4 regions of the Mesorhizobium sp. B2-1-3 genome follow, and region 3 is predicted to be linked to each of the others. Evidence: predicted binding sites of a transcription regulator. Region 3 holds the regulator's gene; each other region holds the start of a gene.

Region 1 (4,400 bases), on a different contig from region 3:
TCGAGGTAGGGGCATAACATGGCAGGCCGTGAACCCGGCCCGAATTGACCACACCCCCGCGCAGGTCGACCCCCAAACGCCAAGCCGCTGACAAGTGCGCGCGACCGGGCTGGTCTGATTCCAGCGTTAGGCCGACACGCCTACAGCGCCGACAGTTTCAGCTCCACCCGCTCCGCCGGGAAGCGCGCCTCGGCGAATTGGATCGGCCGGCCGTCCGGCGTCATGTTGACGGCCACCGTGACCAGCACGATGCCGCCCGGCTGCAGATCGAGGTCGGCAAGGTCGGAAGCATCGGCGTGACGCGCCGACAGCACCGTCGATTGCCTGAGATAATCGTCTATGCCGAAACGCTTGAGCGATGCGGTGATCGACCCGGTCTCGGCCATGGCCACATCGATGCCGGCGAAGCGCCTGGCGTCGAACCAGCCGGAAGCGCGCGACACCGGCTTCCCATCGGCCTCGCCGCGCGTCTCCAGGCGAATCACATCCGATCCCCTGGCAACGCCCAGGGCTTCGGCGACGCGCCGGCTGGCGGGCTCGACCGATGAGGCCAGCAGCACGATATGCCGCTCCGACGCCTGGCCCTGCAAGCCGGTTGAAAATCGCGTGCGCGCGCCGATCGGATAGGACAGCCGCTTGCGCGACAGCACGAAAGTGCCGCGCCCCTGCTCGGCCCGCAGTACCCCGTCTTGCACGAGCGCCGCGATGGCGCTGCGCACCGTGTGACGGTTGACGCCATAGCGCTCGGCCAGCGCCACCTCCGGCGGCAGCGCGGCATTCTCGGCAAAATCGCCGGCAGCGATCGATTGCAGGATTCGGTCGGCGATCTGGCGCCACAACGAGACGCCGCTGCGCCGCTCGATACCGTCAGCCACGTGTTTTCCGTTCACGGTTTCGCCCCTGGCCGGCCCCTGTCACGCACCCGTCATGGACTCGCGTTAGGTAATGGGTATAATTCGTATGGTTGTCTATATCAATAGACAAATTAGAAGCAAGGGTGTTGCTCATGCGAGGACAGGAAGCGCGCGACCAGGCCGAACGCAAGGCGGCCATGGCAACCCTGGCGCAGTCCAGCGGCGACGACATCGTTCGCCTCTGGAACGAATCCGGCCTGCCTGCCGAGGCCGAACTGCTGCGCGGTCCCGAGACCGGCCTGGTTACCATGCGCGGCCGCATCGGCGGCGGCGGCGCGCCGTTCAATGTCGGCGAGGCCACCGTGACCCGCGCCACAGTGCGCCTGCCGTCCGGACAGGTCGGCCATTGCTATGCGCTCGGCCGCGACAAGCAGAAGGCGAAGCTGGCGGCCATCGCCGACGCGCTGTGGCAGGACCCCGCCCACCGAGAGGCGGTCGAAACGGGCCTTCTCGCGCCGCTGCGGGCTGCCTTGACCACGGCACGAGAAAGGCGCCGCGCCGAAACGGCGGCAACGAAGGTGGATTTCTTCACCATGGTTCGCGGAGAAGATTGATGGATATCGCAGCGCAATCGATCGAGGGCGGGTTCGCCGATCCGGTGTTCAACGCCCAGACGGTGTTTCGCGCCGTCATGGACGCAATGGCGCGGCCGGGCAGCGTGCAACCCTTGCCGGCCCTGGCCCGCCCGCCGGCGCCGCTTTCGGCGACATCGGGCGCGGTTGCGCTGGCATTGTGCGACAATGACACGCCGCTCTGGCTCGACCCGGCCCTGCATGCCTCGGCAGCGGTCATGTCCTGGCTCGGCTTTCACAGCGGTGCGCCGCTGGCCAACACCCCGGCCGACGCGCATTTCGCGTTTGTGGCCTCGCCGGCCGAGATGATGGCGCTCGACGGTTTCTCGCAAGGCACGCAGGACTATCCCGACCGCTCGACCACATTGATCCTGCAGGTAGGCGATCTCACGTCAGGCACGCCGCTGCTGCTCGAAGGTCCTGGCATCGAGAAGACGGCGACGATCGCGCCGGCCCGCATGCCGCGTCATTTCATCGAGCAGTGGAAGCAGAACATCAACCGCTTTCCGCGCGGCGTCGACATCATCCTGGCGGCACATGACAGCCTCGCCTGCCTGCCGCGTACGACACGCATCAAGACGACGGAGGCCTAGCGATGTATGTTGCGGTAAAAGGCGGCGAAGCCGCGATCGCCAACGCCCACAGCCTGCTCGCTGACCGTCGGCGCGGTGACCGCTCGGTACCGGCACTGCGCCTCGACCAGATCGTCGAACAGCTGGCGCTCGGCGTCGACCGGGTGATGAGCGAAGGCTCGCTTTACGATCGCGAACTCGCCGCACTCGCTATCGTGCAGGCGCGCGGCGACATGATCGAGGCGATCTTCCTGGTGCGGGCCTACCGCACCACGCTGCCGCGCTTTGGCTATACAAATGCCATCGACACCGCCACCATGCTGGTCGAACGCCGCGTTTCGGCGACCTACAAGGACCTGCCCGGCGGCCAGTTGCTTGGGCCCACCTTCGACTACACGCACCGGCTGCTCGATCCCGAGCTTGCCGCCGGCGCCGATGTCGCCGCGCCCTTGCGGCGCGAGACGGAAGCGCAGCCAATGCCGCGCGTCTCGGCGATCCTCGCTCGCGATGGGCTGATCGAGCCGGACGGAGACATGCCGCAGGACCATGTCCCCGGCGACATTACCCGCGAGCCGCTGGAGTTCCCGATGGCTCGCGACATCCGCCTGCAGGCGCTGTCGCGCGGCGACGAGGGCTTCCTGCTGGCGCTCGGCTATTCCACGCAGCGCGGCTATGCCCGCAACCATCCCTTCGTCGGCGAGATCCGCATCGGCGAGGTCGAGCTGGAGCTCGACGTGCCCGAACTGCCTTTCGCTGTGCCGCTCGGTACCGCGCGCGTTACCGAATGCCAGATGGTCAATCAGTTCAAGGGCTCGGCCAAGGCGCCACCGCAATTCACACGCGGCTACGGGCTGGTCTTCGGCCAGAGCGAGCGCAAGGCGATGGCCATGGCACTCTGCGACCGCGCTCTTCGTGCAAGCGAACTCGGCGAGGACATTGTCGCCGCCGCCCAGGACGAGGAATTCGTCATCTCGCACTCCGACAACGTCCAGGCGACCGGCTTCGTCGAACATCTGAAGCTGCCGCATTATGTCGACTTCCAGGCCGAACTCGACCTCGTGCGCCGCATGCGCGCCGAGTACGGCGCCCGCGAAAATCCCGGCAAGATTGAAGAGAAGAAAGAGGCCGCGGAATGAGCGCGCAACCGACCGACATCGCCGCCTACAACTTCGCTTATCTCGACGAACAGACCAAGCGGATGATCCGCCGCGCGATCCTCAAGGGCATCGCCATTCCCGGCTATCAGGTGCCGTTCGCCTCGCGCGAAATGCCGATGCCCTATGGCTGGGGCACCGGCGGCGTCCAGGTTACCGCTTCGATCATCGGCCCCGACGATGTGCTGAAGGTCATCGACCAGGGCGCCGACGACACCACCAATGCGGTCTCGATCCGCGCCTTTTTCAAGAAGGTCGCCAATGTGGCGGTTACGACCGATACCGCCAGCGCCAGCATCATCCAGACCCGCCACCGCATTCCCGAACATCCGCTCGCCGCAGGCCAGGTGCTGGTCTACCAGGTACCGATCCCCGAGCCCCTGCGCTTTCTCGAGCCACGCGAGACCGAAACGCGCAAAATGCATGCGCTGGAGGAATACGGCCTCATGCATGTGAAGCTCTATGAGGACATCGCCAAGCACGGCCGCATCGCCACCACCTATGCCTATCCGGTGAAGGTCGAGGGCCGCTATGTGATGGACCCGTCTCCGACGCCGAAATTCGACAATCCCAAGATGCACCGCTCGCCGGCTTTGCAGCTGTTCGGCGCCGGCCGCGAGAAGCGCATCTACGCGCTGCCGCCCTTTACTGATGTGGTCAGCCTCGACTTCGAGGATCATCCGTTCGAGGTGCAGACCTTCGACCAGCCCTGCGCGTTGTGCGGCGCCGAGAACGTTTATCTCGACGAGGTCATCCTCGACGACCACGGCGGCCACATGTTCGTCTGCTCCGACACCGACCACTGCGAGAAGCGGCGCAGCGCCCCTACCTCCCCCTTGTGGGGAGGTCGCGCCGAAGGTGGGGGTAGCGACCCATCGGCAGCCCCCACCCCGGCGCTGCGCGCCGACCCTCCCCACAAGGGGGAGGGTAAGGAGATACAATGACCGAAGAACCCTTGCTGCGCGTTTCGGCGCTCTCCAAATTCTACGGCTCGCGCGTCGGCTGCGACAACGTCACCTTCGATCTGTGGCCGGGCGAAGTCCTGGCTGTCGTGGGCGAATCCGGCTCCGGCAAGACGACTTTGCTCAACTGCCTGTCGACACGACTGTTGCCCTCATCCGGCACCGCCAGCTACCGCATGCGCGACGGCCAGTTCCGCGAACTCTACCGCATGAGCGAGGCCGAGCG
Region 2 (4,400 bases), on a different contig from region 3:
TTCCCCGAGGTCATCGAGGACATCAGGGGCACGGGGCTGATGCTGGGCCTCAAATGCGCCATGCCCAACGGCAAGGTGAACATGGCGCTGCGCGACCAGCATCTGCTCGCGGTTCCGGCCGGCGACAACGTCATTCGCCTGCTGCCGCCGCTCACCGTCACGGACAGCGAGATCCATGAAGCGCTGGAGCGCATTCGCGCCGGCGCCAAGGCCCTGTCCGAGGCAATTGCCGCTGAAGCCGCGAAGTAAATTCGAAAGCTCCTGATGTCACTTCGTCATTTCACCGACCTCTCCGCCGTTTCCGAAGGCGACCTGCGCTCCATGCTGACCGACGCAATGGAGCGCAAGGCGCGCCTCAAGGCGGGCGAGCGCTCGAAACCGCTCGAAGGCAAGGTGCTGGCGATGATCTTCGACAAGCCGTCGACGCGCACGCGTGTCTCCTTCGATGTCGGCATGCGTCAGCTTGGCGGCGAGACCATCATGCTGACCGGCACCGAGATGCAGCTCGGCCGCTCCGAGACCATCGCCGACACAGCCAAGGTTCTGTCGCGCTATGTCGACGCCATCATGATCCGCACCACCTCGCATGAGCGGCTGCTGGAACTGACCGAGAATGCGACCATCCCGGTGATCAACGGGCTCACCGACGATACCCATCCTTGCCAGCTGATGGCCGACATCATGACCTTCGAGGAGCATCGCGGTCCGGTCGCCGGCAAGACCATCGCCTGGACCGGCGACGGCAACAACGTGCTGCATTCGCTGCTGGAAGCCTCGGCGCGGTTCCGCTTCAACCTCAACGTCGCGGTGCCCGAAGGCAGCGAGCCGGCGCAGAAGCATGTCGACTGGTCAAAGGCGCATGGCGGCAAGCTCTCCTTTACCCGCTCGCCAGAGGAAGCCGTCGACCAGGCCGACTGCGTCGTCACCGACTGCTGGGTGTCGATGGGCCAGGAGCACCGTGCCCGCGGCCACAATGTGTTTTCGCCCTACCAGGTCAACGCCAAGCTGATGGCCAAGGCAAAGCCCGACGCGCTGTTCATGCACTGCCTACCGGCGCATCGCGGCGAGGAAGTGACCGACGAGGTCATCGACGGTCCACATTCGGTGGTCTTCGACGAGGCCGAGAACCGGCTCCACGCCCAGAAGGCCGTGCTTGCCTGGTGTCTTGGGGCCTGAAGTGGACTTGAAGTGTCTTGGCGCTTGACGTGCCGGGGAACTTGATCTCCGGAGGCGCGATGCCTATCTGCGCGGCATCACGCAAATCAAGCGCGTTTAGACGCATGCTCCCCAAAGGGCGGCATGGCCGCGCCCTGGAGCTTTGTCATGCTGGAAACCCATCAAGTGGCTGAACATCACCCCAAACTCGGCGAATTCGGTTACGCCGGCGATGATCACGTCGTGCCCTTCGAGGTCGGCCCGCTCGATGTGCGCGGCCGCACCGTGCAGCTTGGACCGATGCTCGACGCGATCCTTGGCCGCCATGATTATCCCGAGCCGGTCGCCCGGTTGCTGGCGGAAGCCTGTGTGCTGACGGTGCTGCTAGGCACCTCGCTCAAGTTCGAGGGCAAGTTCATCCTGCAGACCCGCACCGACGGCCCTGTCGACATGCTGGTCGCGGATTTTTCCACGCCCTCGGCGCTGCGCGCCTATGCGCGCTTCGATGCCGACCGGCTGGAGGCGCTGATTGCGGCCGGCGAGACCTCGCAGCAAACGCTGCTCGGCAATGGTGTGCTGGCGCTGACCATCGACCAAGGTGCTCACACGCAGCGCTACCAAGGCATCGTCCAGCTCGACGGCGAGACCCTGGAAGAGGCCGCGCGCACCTATTTCCGCCAGTCGGAGCAGATCCCGACCGATCTCCGGCTTTCCGTCGCCAAGCTTTTGACGCCCGGCCCCGGCGGCGCGCGCGAGCAGTGGCGGGCAGGCGGCATCCTGGCGCAGTTCCTGCCGCAGGCCTCCGAGCGCATGCGCGTTCCTGACCTGCCCGGCGGGGATGGCGATCCGCGCGAGGAGATCCACGATCCCACAGACAATTCCTGGCAGGAATTGCTGGCGCTGCTCGGCACCATCGAGCCGACCGAACTGATCGATCCGACCATCGGCGCAGAGCGGCTGCTCTATCGTCTGTTCCACGAGCATGGCGTGCGCGTCTTCGGCGGCGTTCCCGTCGCCGATCAGTGCTCATGCTCCCGCGACAAGATCCGCGGCATCCTCGAGGGCTTCTCCGCGCAGGAGATCAAGGACAGCACCGAGGACGGTGGGATCCACGTCGCCTGCGAGTTCTGCTCGACGCAATATGACTTCGACCCGGCGGAATTTACGACCCAGTAGGGTTCCACCTTCTCTCCGTTCTACGGGGAGAAGGTGCCCGAAGGGCGGACGAGGGGCGGCGCTGCCCCTCATTGTCCTGCCGGACATTTCTCGCCGTATAGGACGGGGCGACGCTGTCGCCGATTTCGCCTGGTCTAATTCACCGTCCGCCTTGTCCCCGGCAGGTCGAGTGAGAAGGCGGGGATGGCGATGTCGAATGTCTCGCCCCGCTCGTTGCGCATGGTGTAGTGGCCGACCATGATCCCCGACGGGGTCGAGAGCGGACAGCCCGACGTGTATTGATAGCTGTCGCCGGGATTGAGTTCGGGCTGATCGCCGACCACGCCGGCGCCTCGCACTTCCTCGACCCGGCCGGCGCCGTCGGTTATGTGCCAATAGCGCGACAACAGCTGCACGAATTCGTCGGACTGGTTGTCGATCGTTATCTGGTAGCCCCAGACATAGCGGTTTTCCGAAGGATCCGAGCGGTCCTCGAGATAGAACGGCCTGACCTGCACTTCGATGTTGCGCGTGACGGCGCGGTACATGAGCGGCTCCAAAACAAATCCGGTGTGGAACATTCGGCGCTCTTTGCGGTTCGATCAACCGTGCGCGTCCGAGTTGCTGTCCCTGAAGGGCAGGTGCCGACAAACAATGTCATTTGAGTGACACATGACAGTGATGGTGTGCACCAGCAATGCCGGGCGACTCGGGCGCTCTGTCGAACTGTCGAAAACGGCCGCCAAGCGGGCCGGTTTTTCTGGAGTGACCGGATATCGATGGAACTCGCTCTCATAACCGGCTCGCTTTCGATCGCTCTCATCGCCTCAAATCTCGCCAGCATCCTGCTCGCCTGCTCGCGCCTGAAACGGCGCGCCGCCATCGCGCCGCCGGCCGGCAAGCCGCTGCCTGTGTCGATCGTCATCCCGGCGCGCGGCGTCGAGCCGTTTACCCATGAGACGCTTGAGCGCGCTTTCTCGCTCGACTGGCCGCGCTACGAACTGATCTTTTGTGTCGCCCATGCCGACGACCCCGCGGTCAAGCCGATCCGCGCCGCGATCGCCCGCTTTCCAGCCGTGCCGGCCCGCCTGCTCACCGGCGACGACCGCGTCAGCGCCAACCCGAAACTGAACAACTGCGTCAAGGGCTGGGAGGCAGCGCGCCACGACTGGGTCATTCTCGCCGATTCCAACGTGCTGATGCCGAAAGACTACGTCCAGCACCTGATGGCGGCATGGCGGCGGGACACCGGCCTGGTTTGCTCGACGCCGATCGGTTCGCGGCCCGACGGCTTCTGGGCAGAAGTCGAATGCGCTTTCCTCAACACGCTGCAGGCGCGCTGGCAATATGCCGGCGAGGCGCTTGGCCTCGGCTTTGCCCAGGGCAAGAGCATGTTGTGGAACAAGCAGATGCTCGACGCCAATGGTGGCATCCGTGCGCTCGCCGCCGAGATCGCGGAGGATGCCGCGTCGACCAAACTGGTCAACAGGCTCGGCCTGCGCGTCAATCTCGTCGCTTCGCCCTTCGAGCAGCCGCTCGGGCAGCGCATGCCGGGCGAGATCTGGTCGCGCCAGGCCCGCTGGGCGCGCCTGCGCCGCGTCACCTTTCCGCTCTTCTTCGCGCCCGAGATCCTGACCGGCGTGGCGGCTCCGCTCGTGCTGGCGCTGATCGCCGCGGCCAGCGCCGGCGTCAGCCTGCCCATGACAGCGCTTTGCGTGCTGGCGCTCGCCTACCTGCCGGAATGCATGCTCGCCTCGGCAAAGGGCTGGTATCTGTCGCCGCGCATCGTCACCGCGATGATCGCACGCGACCTGATGTTGCCGGCGATCTGGATGCGCGGTTGGCTGGGCGGGGCCGTCGACTGGCGCGGCAACGCCATGACCATCGGCACCAAGGCGGCCGAGCTCGAAGAGACGCCCTCCCGCGCTTGATGTCGGCGGTTCAGCTTGATGTCGAGGAAGGTTATCGTATATACAAAAATTGTTGAACTTGGCTCTATTTTTGTGTATACAATAACCTATGGAGCGCCCCGACGGCGATGCTGTTCGAGTGGGATGAAACAAGGCAAAGACAAACAGGGCCAAGCATGG
Region 3 (4,400 bases):
TGTTCTCGATCAGGCGGTCATAGCCGACGACCGGAATGCCTTCGTCGAGCGCCTTCTGCACCGCCGGGCCGATGGCGGAGGCGTCCTGCGCCAGGATGATCAGCGAATTGGCGCCCTGGGAGATCAGGCTCTCGACGTCGGTGAGCTGCTTGCCGGGATTGGACTGGGCGTCGGCGGAAATATACTTGTCGCCGGCGGCTTCGATCGCCTTCTTCATGGCGGCCTCGTCGGTCTTCCAGCGCTCTTCCTGGAAGTTCGACCAGGAAACGCCGATGACCTTGTCCTTCGCCTGCGCGACCGACGCGAGCGTCAGCGACATGGCGACACCCGCCAGGATGGCGGCTGTGAATCTCTTCATCTTAATCCTCCCTGCGCCGCGTATGGCGCGACCAAACAGGCCCGTAGGCCGGCACAAAGGCTCTATTTTTTCGAGCCTCGAAAAAACACTGGTCCATCGTCGGAACGCTGTCAACGTCGATTCTGATGTATTTTGATGTCCTCGTGAATTTTTTTCGAGCTCCGGAATAAATAATGACAGCCAAGGCCGGTTCTGCCAGTATTTGACGGTCGTCGGGATCCTGGGGAGAGAACGCGGCGACGGGGAGGATGCGAGAAACATGTCGGTCGGAATCCGCCACGACGATTTGCGCCGACGCAACCGGGCGATGGTGATCGCGGCCGTGCGCCGTGCCGGGCAGCCCTCGCGCACCGAGATTGCCGCGACCACCGGGCTCAGCCATTCCACCATATCGGCGATCTCCTCCGACCTGATTGGCGAAGGCATCCTGGCGCAGAGCAAGCCGAGCGAGGCCGGTGCGCTGAAACGCGGCCGGCCGCAGGTCGGCCTCAGCCTCAACCCTGAAGCCGCGGCGGTGATGACCGTGGTGCTGTCGCTGAATTTTCTCTCCGTCGCCGTCATCGACTATGCCGGCCAGGTGATATCTGAAGAGCAGCGCCGGCTGGACACGCTCACCCTGTCGCGCGAGGCGCTGATCGGCGAATGCGTGGCCATCGTCAGGCGGCGGTTCGAGGATCCCGACCTCGACGTCGGCAGCATCGCCCGTATCGCGCTGGCGATCCAGGGCATCACCGACACGGATGCGCGCACCATGCTGTGGTCGCCGATCACGCCGCAGACCGACATCGCCTTCGCCGACATACTGGAGGCCGAGTTCGGCATTCCCGCCACCATGGAGAACGATTGCAACATGATGGCGGTGGCGCTGCGCTGGCGCGATCCCCAGCGCTACCGCGACGACTTCATCGCCATCCTTTTGTCGCACGGCATCGGCATGGGCTTGGTGCTGAAGGGTGAACTGTTCACCGGCACCCATTCATCCGGAGGCGAGTTCGGCCACATGATCCATCGCCCCGGCGGGGCGCTCTGCCGCTGCGGGCGGCGCGGCTGCGTCGAGGCCTATGCCGGCAACTATGCCATCTGGCGCAACGCGAGGCAGCTTGGCGAGGACACCGAGCCCGTCGACGTCAGCGACGCCGACATGCGCACCCTGGCGGCCTCGGCGCGCGAAAAGGACGGGCCGGAGCGCGAAGCCTACCGCAAGGCCGGCGAGGCGCTGGGTTACGGCCTTGGCAGCCTGTTCGCGCTGATCGATCCGGCGCCGGTCGCCATGGTCGGCGTCAGCGCCGCCGCCTTCGACCTGATCGAGCCGGCTCTGCGCGAGGCCATTGCCCAGACCGCCGGCGGCCAGCACTCGAAATCGATTTCCTTCGACACCGAGCCGAACGAACTGCCACTGATCCGCGAGGGCTGCGCCATGCGCGCGCTGACCTTCGTCGACCAGGAGATTTTCGCGCCGGGGGCACAGGCGAAATCAGGCGTGGGCGAGAACGTTGCGTGACATATCCCTAGTCTTCGCGAATCGCATACCCCGCGCCCCGAATGGTGCGGATCACGTCAGGCATGCGGCCATTGTTGACCGCCTTGCGCAGCCGGCCGACATGCACGTCCACGGTGCGCTCGTCGATATAGATCGTTTCGCCCCAGACATTGTCGAGCAGTTGGCTGCGCGAGAACACGCGGCCGGGATGTCGCATCATGAATTCGAGCAGGCGGAACTCGGTCGGCCCGAGCCGGATCTCGCTTTTCTTGCGGTAGACCCGGTGCGATTCACGGTCGAGCACGATGTCGCCGACCTTGAGCACGCTGGACAGAACTTCGGGCTTGGCGCGGCGCAGCAGCGCCTTGACGCGTGCCATGAATTCCGGCGTTGAGAACGGCTTGACCAGATAGTCGTCGGCGCCGGTGGAGAGACCGCGCACCCGGTCGCTTTCCTCGCCGCGCGCCGTCAGCATGATGATCGGCAGCCGCTCGGTCTCGGGCCGCATGCGGAGACGGCGGCAGAGCTCGATGCCGGACACCGCCGGCACCATCCAGTCGAGCACAAGAAGGTCAGGGACATTCTCCTGCAAGCGGATCTCGGCTTCGTCGCCGCGCGTCACCACCTCTACCTGATAACCCTCCGATTCCAGATTGTAACGGAGCAGCACACCCAGCGGCTCCTCGTCCTCCACCACCATGATGCGTGGCGCGATCATCGACTGGTCACCCCTGCCGTCAAGCCGCTGGCGCCGACATCGCCGTCTCGTCCTGCTTTGGGCGATTGGCGGGCAATTGCGTGCCGGTCAGCACATAATAGGCATTTTCGGCAATGTTGGTCACGTGATCGCCGATGCGCTCGAGATTCTTGGCGCAGAACAAAAGATGCGTGCAGGCGGTGATGTTGCGCGGATCCTCCATCATGTAGGTCAGCAGCTCGCGGAAGACCGACGTGTATTTGACGTCGATGCGTTCATCGTCGGCGCGCAGCTTGGCAAGTGCCGCGGCATCGCGCGCCGCATACTCCTCGATCACGCCTTGGACCTGGATCAGCACAAGCTGCGCCATGGCGTCGATGGAGTGCGACAGGTCGCGCGGCGTGGCGGCAAGGCCGACGGTGCCGACGCGCTTGGCGATGTTCTTGGCGAGATCGCCGATGCGTTCGAGATCGCCCGCCATGCGGATCGAGCCGACGACATGGCGCAGATCGTCCGCCATGGGCTGCCGCTTGGCGATCAGGGTGATGGCGCGGTCGTCGAGTTCGCGCTGGCGCGCATCCATGATCGCGTCGTCGGAGACGACGCGCTGGGCGAGCGCGTTGTCGGAATTCAGGAGCGCCTTGGTCGCGCCGCCGACCATCGATGAGGCGAGATCGCCCATGTCGCGGATCAGCCTGCTGATCTGTCCGAGATCTTCGTCAAAGGCTGCGACTGTGTGTTCGGCCATGATCTTGGTCCTCGTATGCCTGGGATCAGCCGAAGCGGCCGGTGATATAGTCCTGCGTGCGCTTCTCGCGGGGCGACGTGAAGATCTTCTCGGTGCGGTCGAACTCGACCAGCTCGCCCAGATACATGAAGGCGGTCTGCTTCGACACGCGCGCCGCCTGCTGCATGTTGTGGGTGACGATGACGATCGTATAATCGGCCTGCAACTCGTCGATCAGCTCCTCGATCTTGGCGGTCGACAGCGGATCGAGCGCCGAGGCAGGCTCGTCGAGCAGGATGACCTCCGGCTTCACCGCCACCGTGCGGGCGATGCAGAGGCGCTGCTGCTGGCCGCCCGAAAGGCTGAGGCCGCTGGCGTTGAGCTTGTCCTTGACCTCGCTCCACAGTGCCGCGCGCTTCAGCGCCTGCTCGACACGGCCGTCCATCTCCGCCTTGCTGAGCTTCTCATAGAGCCTGACGCCGAAGGCGATGTTCTCGTAGATCGACATCGGGAACGGCGTCGGCTTCTGGAACACCATGCCGATCTTGGTCCTGAGCAGGTTGAGATCCTGCGAACGGTCGAGGATATTCTGGCCGTCGAGCAGCACCTGGCCCTCGGCGCTCTGCCTCGGGTAAAGCTCGTAGATGCGGTTGAAGACGCGCAGCAGCGTCGACTTCCCGCAGCCCGAAGGCCCGATGAAGGCGGTGACGCTGCGCTCGGGCAGCGACAGGCTGATATCCTTCAGCGCCTTCGACTGGCCATAGTAGAAATTGAGGCCCTTGACCTCGATCTTGGCTTTCTCGACCGCGACTTCGGGCGTATTCAACTCGGTGGACAACATCGGTTTCATCTGTCCTCTCTGCGTCCGGTAAGGCTGCGGGCGAAGATGCTCAGCCCGAGAACCGTAAGGGTGATTATGAGTGCGCCGGTCCACGCCAGCTGCTGCCATTCCTCGTAGGGGCTGAGAGCGAACTGGAAGATGGTGACGGGCAGGCTGGCCATCGGCGCATTGAGATTACTCGACCAGAACTGGTTGTTGAGCGCCGTGAAGAGCAGCGGCGCCGTCTCGCCGGAAATGCGGGCGATGGCCAGCAATATGCCTGTGACGATGCCCGACAGCGCCGCACGGTAGGCGACC
Region 4 (4,400 bases), on a different contig from region 3:
CGCTCGACGCGGCAAATCTCGCCTCCTCGCATCTCGGCGATCTGGACATCACCCGCACCGACGCCTTCAACCGCTATTTCCAGGCCAACGTAGCCGGACATGGCGAACTCACAAATGCGCAGGCCACGTTGACGGTCGACAGGGGCGTCAACTTCGTCAAGACGAAGGCCGTCGCCTCGGCTGACGTCGATTTGAACTTCGCCTTTCTGCTCGGTGAGAGCAGGCACATCGTGGTCGATGCCTCGGCGGTCGAATCGAACAACCAGCTCGAAGTCGTGCTGGTTCTGGACAACACCGGCTCGATGGCCGGCGCCAAAATTGCTGCCCTCAAGACAGCGACGGACAATCTGCTCAAATATCTGGAAGCGGCGCAATCACCGACGCGCAAGGTCCGCGTGGCGCTGGTCCCCTTCGTCACGGCTGTCAATGTCAACGGCGACGGGTTCGACCCGTCCTGGATCGACATGGACGGCAAGTCATCCACCAATGGAATCAATTTCCCCGTCATCAACGACAAGCGTCCCAATCATATGGCGCTGTTCAGGCAGTTGATGAAAGATCCGGCCTCTGCCGCCAAATTGACGGGGTGGAAGGACGGCAAGGGGGAGGATACGGGTTGGAAAGGCTGCGTCGAGGCGCGGCCTGGTGTCCTTAATATCGCCGATACGCCGCCTGATCCACGTTACCCTGACACTCTGTTCGTGCCTTATTTCGCGCCGGACAGTCCGGGAAAGGGGACGAGACCTTCCAGCGGCTATTCAAACGATGCCTATCACTACAACAATTCCTTTATCGACGACGCCCCCGACGAGGCCAAACTTGCTCGGAATGGCGGACTGAATATTCTCGGAATAGACCTGAGCGGCTTGCTTGGAAGTGCTGCCGGGCTTTTGCGGGGTGATCTTGAAACAGTCGCCAAATATGTGGCGCCGCAGAACACCGCCATTGCCACCGCGGTCACAAACGATCCAAACGCCTTGCAATTGACGGTGGGGCCAAACCGGTCCTGTCCCTCGCCAATCGTCCCCTTGACCGAAGACTTTACAAAACTTCGCAACGAGGCCGCCAAGATGCTTGCATGGGCGGGGTCCGGCACCAATGTTTCCGAGGGCCTGGCCTGGGGCCAGCGAGTGTTGTCGCCGAGTGCGCCATATGCCGAGGGGACGCCTTGGAAGACGCCTGGGGTGAGCAAGATCGTCATGTTGCTCACCGACGGCGAGAATGTCGTCTACGGCGCCAGCAACGAGACGACCAAGTCCGACTATACGTCCTATGGTTTTCTCGCGGGCTCAGACTATGGCGCTGCCGGTCGGCTTGGATCGGACAACCAGACGACCGCCGCGCGCAATGTCGACGGATGGACCAAAAGCGTCTGCACGCAGCTGAAGAAGCAGGGCGCCGAAATCTACACGATGGTGCTGCAATCCGACACCGCCGCCAACCGCACGCTCTACAGCGCCTGCGCCTCGGATCCCAGCGACTACTATGCCGTCAACGATCCAAACAAATTGCCGAACGTGTTCCAGCAGATCGCCAACAAATTCTCGAAATTGCAACTGACGAATTGAACGCTCGACCCCGCTGGGCGGCATCCTGGAAGGATGCCGCGAATTTCAGCTCATATGGGCGACGACCTTGTCCACCGTTTCGGGGAAGAAGTCGGGCGCCGCGTGGCGTTTGCCGAACATCATGTCGTATTGCAGCAGCCGGAAGTCGCGGATCGCCGGGTCGATCTGCTTTTGCCGCGCCCAATCGGGCGTGGCTTCTCCCGCCGGCGTCAGCAGCAGATTGCGGTCGACCACGCGGTAGCGTTCGCGCATCTCGCCCAGGAAGCCGGTATAGTAGGGGTGGGTGATGCCGGCCGTTTTCAGGATGTGATAGGGCAGGAAGGCGGGGCTGACGGCGCCCATGTCCTTGGCAGGGCCTGTGCGGTTTGACCAGATGACCAGTGGCGTCTGATGATGCTCCAGCGCCGCCTCGGCGGAAGCCTCCTTGCGCGGCGCGACATTGTCCTTCATGAACCCGGTCTCCACATAGACAGGCCCAAGCGGCGGCAGATGGTCGCCGAAGAAGGCGATGACGGTGGGGCGAGAGCGTTTCTTTGCCCATTCGATCAGGCGTTCGAGACCGCGGTCCGCGTCGGCCGAGCCCTCGGTGTAACTCAGCAGCGATTCACGCGCCCATTGGCTGATCGGCGCCTGCACGGTGTGGGTCGGGTTGTAGTAGCGGTTCGGCTCGTAAGGGCCGTGGTTCTGCAGGCTGACGGCAAAGAAGAACACCGGGGCATCGCTGGCATCGGCCTCGCTGATGATCTCGTCCGTCATCGCCGCGTCGGATGCCAGCGGCCCGCGCTTTTGCATCGGCGGCAGCGTCTCTTCCGATCTGAAGTCGTCGAAGCCGAAATCGGCATAGACCGCGCCGCGGTTCCAGAACCAGTTGGTGCCCGGATGGATGGCGCGCGCCCTGTAGCCCTCCCTCTTCAGGAAGGTCGCCAGCGATGGCGTCGGCGTGCGCACATATTGCTGGTAGGGGATGCTGCCGGCCGGCAGGAAGGCGTTGGAGAAGCCGGTCAGTGCCTCGAACTCGATATTGGCGGTCATGCCGCCGAATTCGGGTGAGAACATGGAGCCCGAACGCAGCGCCCGCACATTGGGGATCGGATCGGGCGTGATGGTGACCCCGGGCAGCTTGGTCGGATCCCAGAAGGATTCGCTCATGACGACGATGATGTCGGGCTTTTCCTGGGGCACCGAGGCGGTCACCTGCGGCCTGTCGATGGCCGCGATCGCCTTTTCCGAATAGCCTGGCGGCGCCGAGACATGCGCCATCGGCACGTTGAGCGCGAAGGCGAGCGCAAAGCCGTTGGAGGCGTAATTTTCCTTCTGGTCCCACATAATCGGGATGATCTGCAGCCGGTCCCGGGTCCAGGAGAAGGTGGCATAGTCCATGATCGAGACGAAGAAGGCGAGCAGCGGCACCGCCAGCGTCAGCCGGGCGAGACGGCCCTTGCGGCTGAGTATGGGCACCTTTCGACGCCAGACCCGCCAGCCATAGATGAGCAGCGACAGGCCGGCGACAATGCCGACAATCATGGCAAGGGCAGTCATCGGGCGGTCACGCACCAGAAGCGGCAGAAGCGCCACGATCTGGCGGGAGTAGAGGAAATCGGTCGGGTAGAGGGGATCGCCGAGATAATGCGATTTCTGGTGACCGATGAAAGCCAGCGAGAGCGTCAGCGGCGCGACGATCATCAGGCTTTGATAGCTGCGGCCGAAAACGGCATCGAGGCCGACCAGAACCAGTGCGAACACCACGATCGTGGTCCAGCCCGGCTTGAGCGGCTGCAGGAAGAAGGAAACCGTGCCGGCGAAGTCGCCGCGCACGATCAATTCGATGGCGAACACCAGGACGGCCGCGATCAGCAGGCTGGTCAGCCCATAGCGTATGGTCGGCCACTTCCGTCCCGGCAGGTAGCCGGTGGAAGGATCGTCTTCCAGAAACTGTGGCGCGGCTTTGCCTGCGCCTTTCGAAATCCTAGCCACTTTAACTTCCCCACCCAGCGACAGACCCGTCACTCGATTGTCATGGAATTGTCACGCAAAGCTAGCGCCTGTGGCGGAAATAAGAAGAGCCAGCAAACGATTCGTGAGCGGTTTTCATCAGGAGTGATCGCCAAAAAGCCTTTTGGAACAGGCACTCGGCCGGCAAAGCTGCCAAGGGGCCGGGTCGAACCGGGCTTGACTTGGCAGGCCGCGTTGCGTCACAGGCAGGAAAATTCGTGTATCAGGCAAGCAGAACCGAGCTTTGGGAGCCCACACATGGCCGTTGCATTCACCTTTCCGGGACAAGGCAGCCAGGCTGTCGGCATGGGCAAGGACCTCGCCGATGCCTTCCCCGAGGCGCGTAGGGTTTTTAGCGAAGTCGACGACGCGCTCGGCGAAAACCTGTCGAAGCTGATCTGGGAAGGGCCGGAAGAGACGCTGACGCTCACCGCCAACGCGCAGCCGGCGCTGATGGCCGTATCGCTGGCCGCGATCAGGGCCTTGGAAGCGCGCGGCTTCTCGCTGAAGGACAAGATTACCTACGTCGCCGGCCATTCGCTGGGCGAATATTCGGCGCTTGCCGCCGCCGGCTTCGTCTCGGTTGCCGATGCCGCCAGGCTGCTGCGCATCCGCGGCAATGCCATGCAAGCGGCGGTGCCCGCCGGCGAAGGCGCCATGGCGGCGATCATCGGACTGGAGCAGGCCGATGTCGAAGCCGCCTGCGCCGAGGCTGCCAAAGGATCGGTCTGCCAGATCGCCAACGACAATGGCGGTGGCCAGCTGGTGATTTCCGGCGCCAAGGCAGCGGTCGAACTGGCTGCCAAGCTGTGCACGGAAAAAGGCGCCAAGCGAGCGCTG

What was found. The regulator PhoB, encoded in region 3, activates phosphate uptake and scavenging genes when phosphate is short. The targets are predictions, from matches to a motif close to TGTCATNNANCTGTCAT.
Region 1: the regulator PhoB is predicted to act here: its motif matches at 913-929, upstream of phnF (phosphonate metabolism transcriptional regulator PhnF).
Region 2: the regulator PhoB is predicted to act here: its motif matches at 2,966-2,982, upstream of FJ973_RS21740 (ceramide glucosyltransferase).
Region 4: the regulator PhoB is predicted to act here: its motif matches at 3,581-3,597, upstream of FJ973_RS10890 (LTA synthase family protein).

Annotation. Positions count from the first base shown of each region.
Region 1 covers NZ_VFWL01000020.1:53,536-57,935, reverse strand. Annotated here, with positions in the region: gene FJ973_RS26110 (zinc-binding alcohol dehydrogenase family protein) at 1-17, shown strand, start outside; gene phnF (phosphonate metabolism transcriptional regulator PhnF) at 141-890, opposite strand; gene phnG (phosphonate C-P lyase system protein PhnG) at 1,007-1,468, shown strand; gene phnH (phosphonate C-P lyase system protein PhnH) at 1,468-2,079, shown strand; gene FJ973_RS26090 (carbon-phosphorus lyase complex subunit PhnI) at 2,082-3,194, shown strand; gene FJ973_RS26085 (alpha-D-ribose 1-methylphosphonate 5-phosphate C-P-lyase PhnJ) at 3,191-4,156, shown strand; gene phnK (phosphonate C-P lyase system protein PhnK) at 4,153-4,400, shown strand, end outside.
Region 2 covers NZ_VFWL01000014.1:83,603-88,002, forward strand. Annotated here, with positions in the region: gene FJ973_RS21720 (aspartate aminotransferase family protein) at 1-249, shown strand, start outside; gene argF (ornithine carbamoyltransferase) at 265-1,176, shown strand; gene FJ973_RS21730 (Hsp33 family molecular chaperone) at 1,300-2,331, shown strand; gene apaG (Co2+/Mg2+ efflux protein ApaG) at 2,466-2,858, opposite strand; gene FJ973_RS21740 (ceramide glucosyltransferase) at 3,090-4,241, shown strand.
Region 3 covers NZ_VFWL01000021.1:29,393-33,792, reverse strand. Annotated here, with positions in the region: gene xylF (D-xylose ABC transporter substrate-binding protein) at 1-358, opposite strand, end outside; gene FJ973_RS26645 (ROK family protein) at 618-1,859, shown strand; gene phoB (phosphate regulon transcriptional regulator PhoB) at 1,867-2,556, opposite strand; gene phoU (phosphate signaling complex protein PhoU) at 2,576-3,283, opposite strand; gene pstB (phosphate ABC transporter ATP-binding protein PstB) at 3,309-4,112, opposite strand; gene pstA (phosphate ABC transporter permease PstA) at 4,109-4,400, opposite strand, start outside.
Region 4 covers NZ_VFWL01000005.1:35,048-39,447, reverse strand. Annotated here, with positions in the region: gene FJ973_RS10895 (pilus assembly protein) at 1-1,568, shown strand, start outside; gene FJ973_RS10890 (LTA synthase family protein) at 1,614-3,542, opposite strand; gene fabD (ACP S-malonyltransferase) at 3,819-4,400, shown strand, end outside.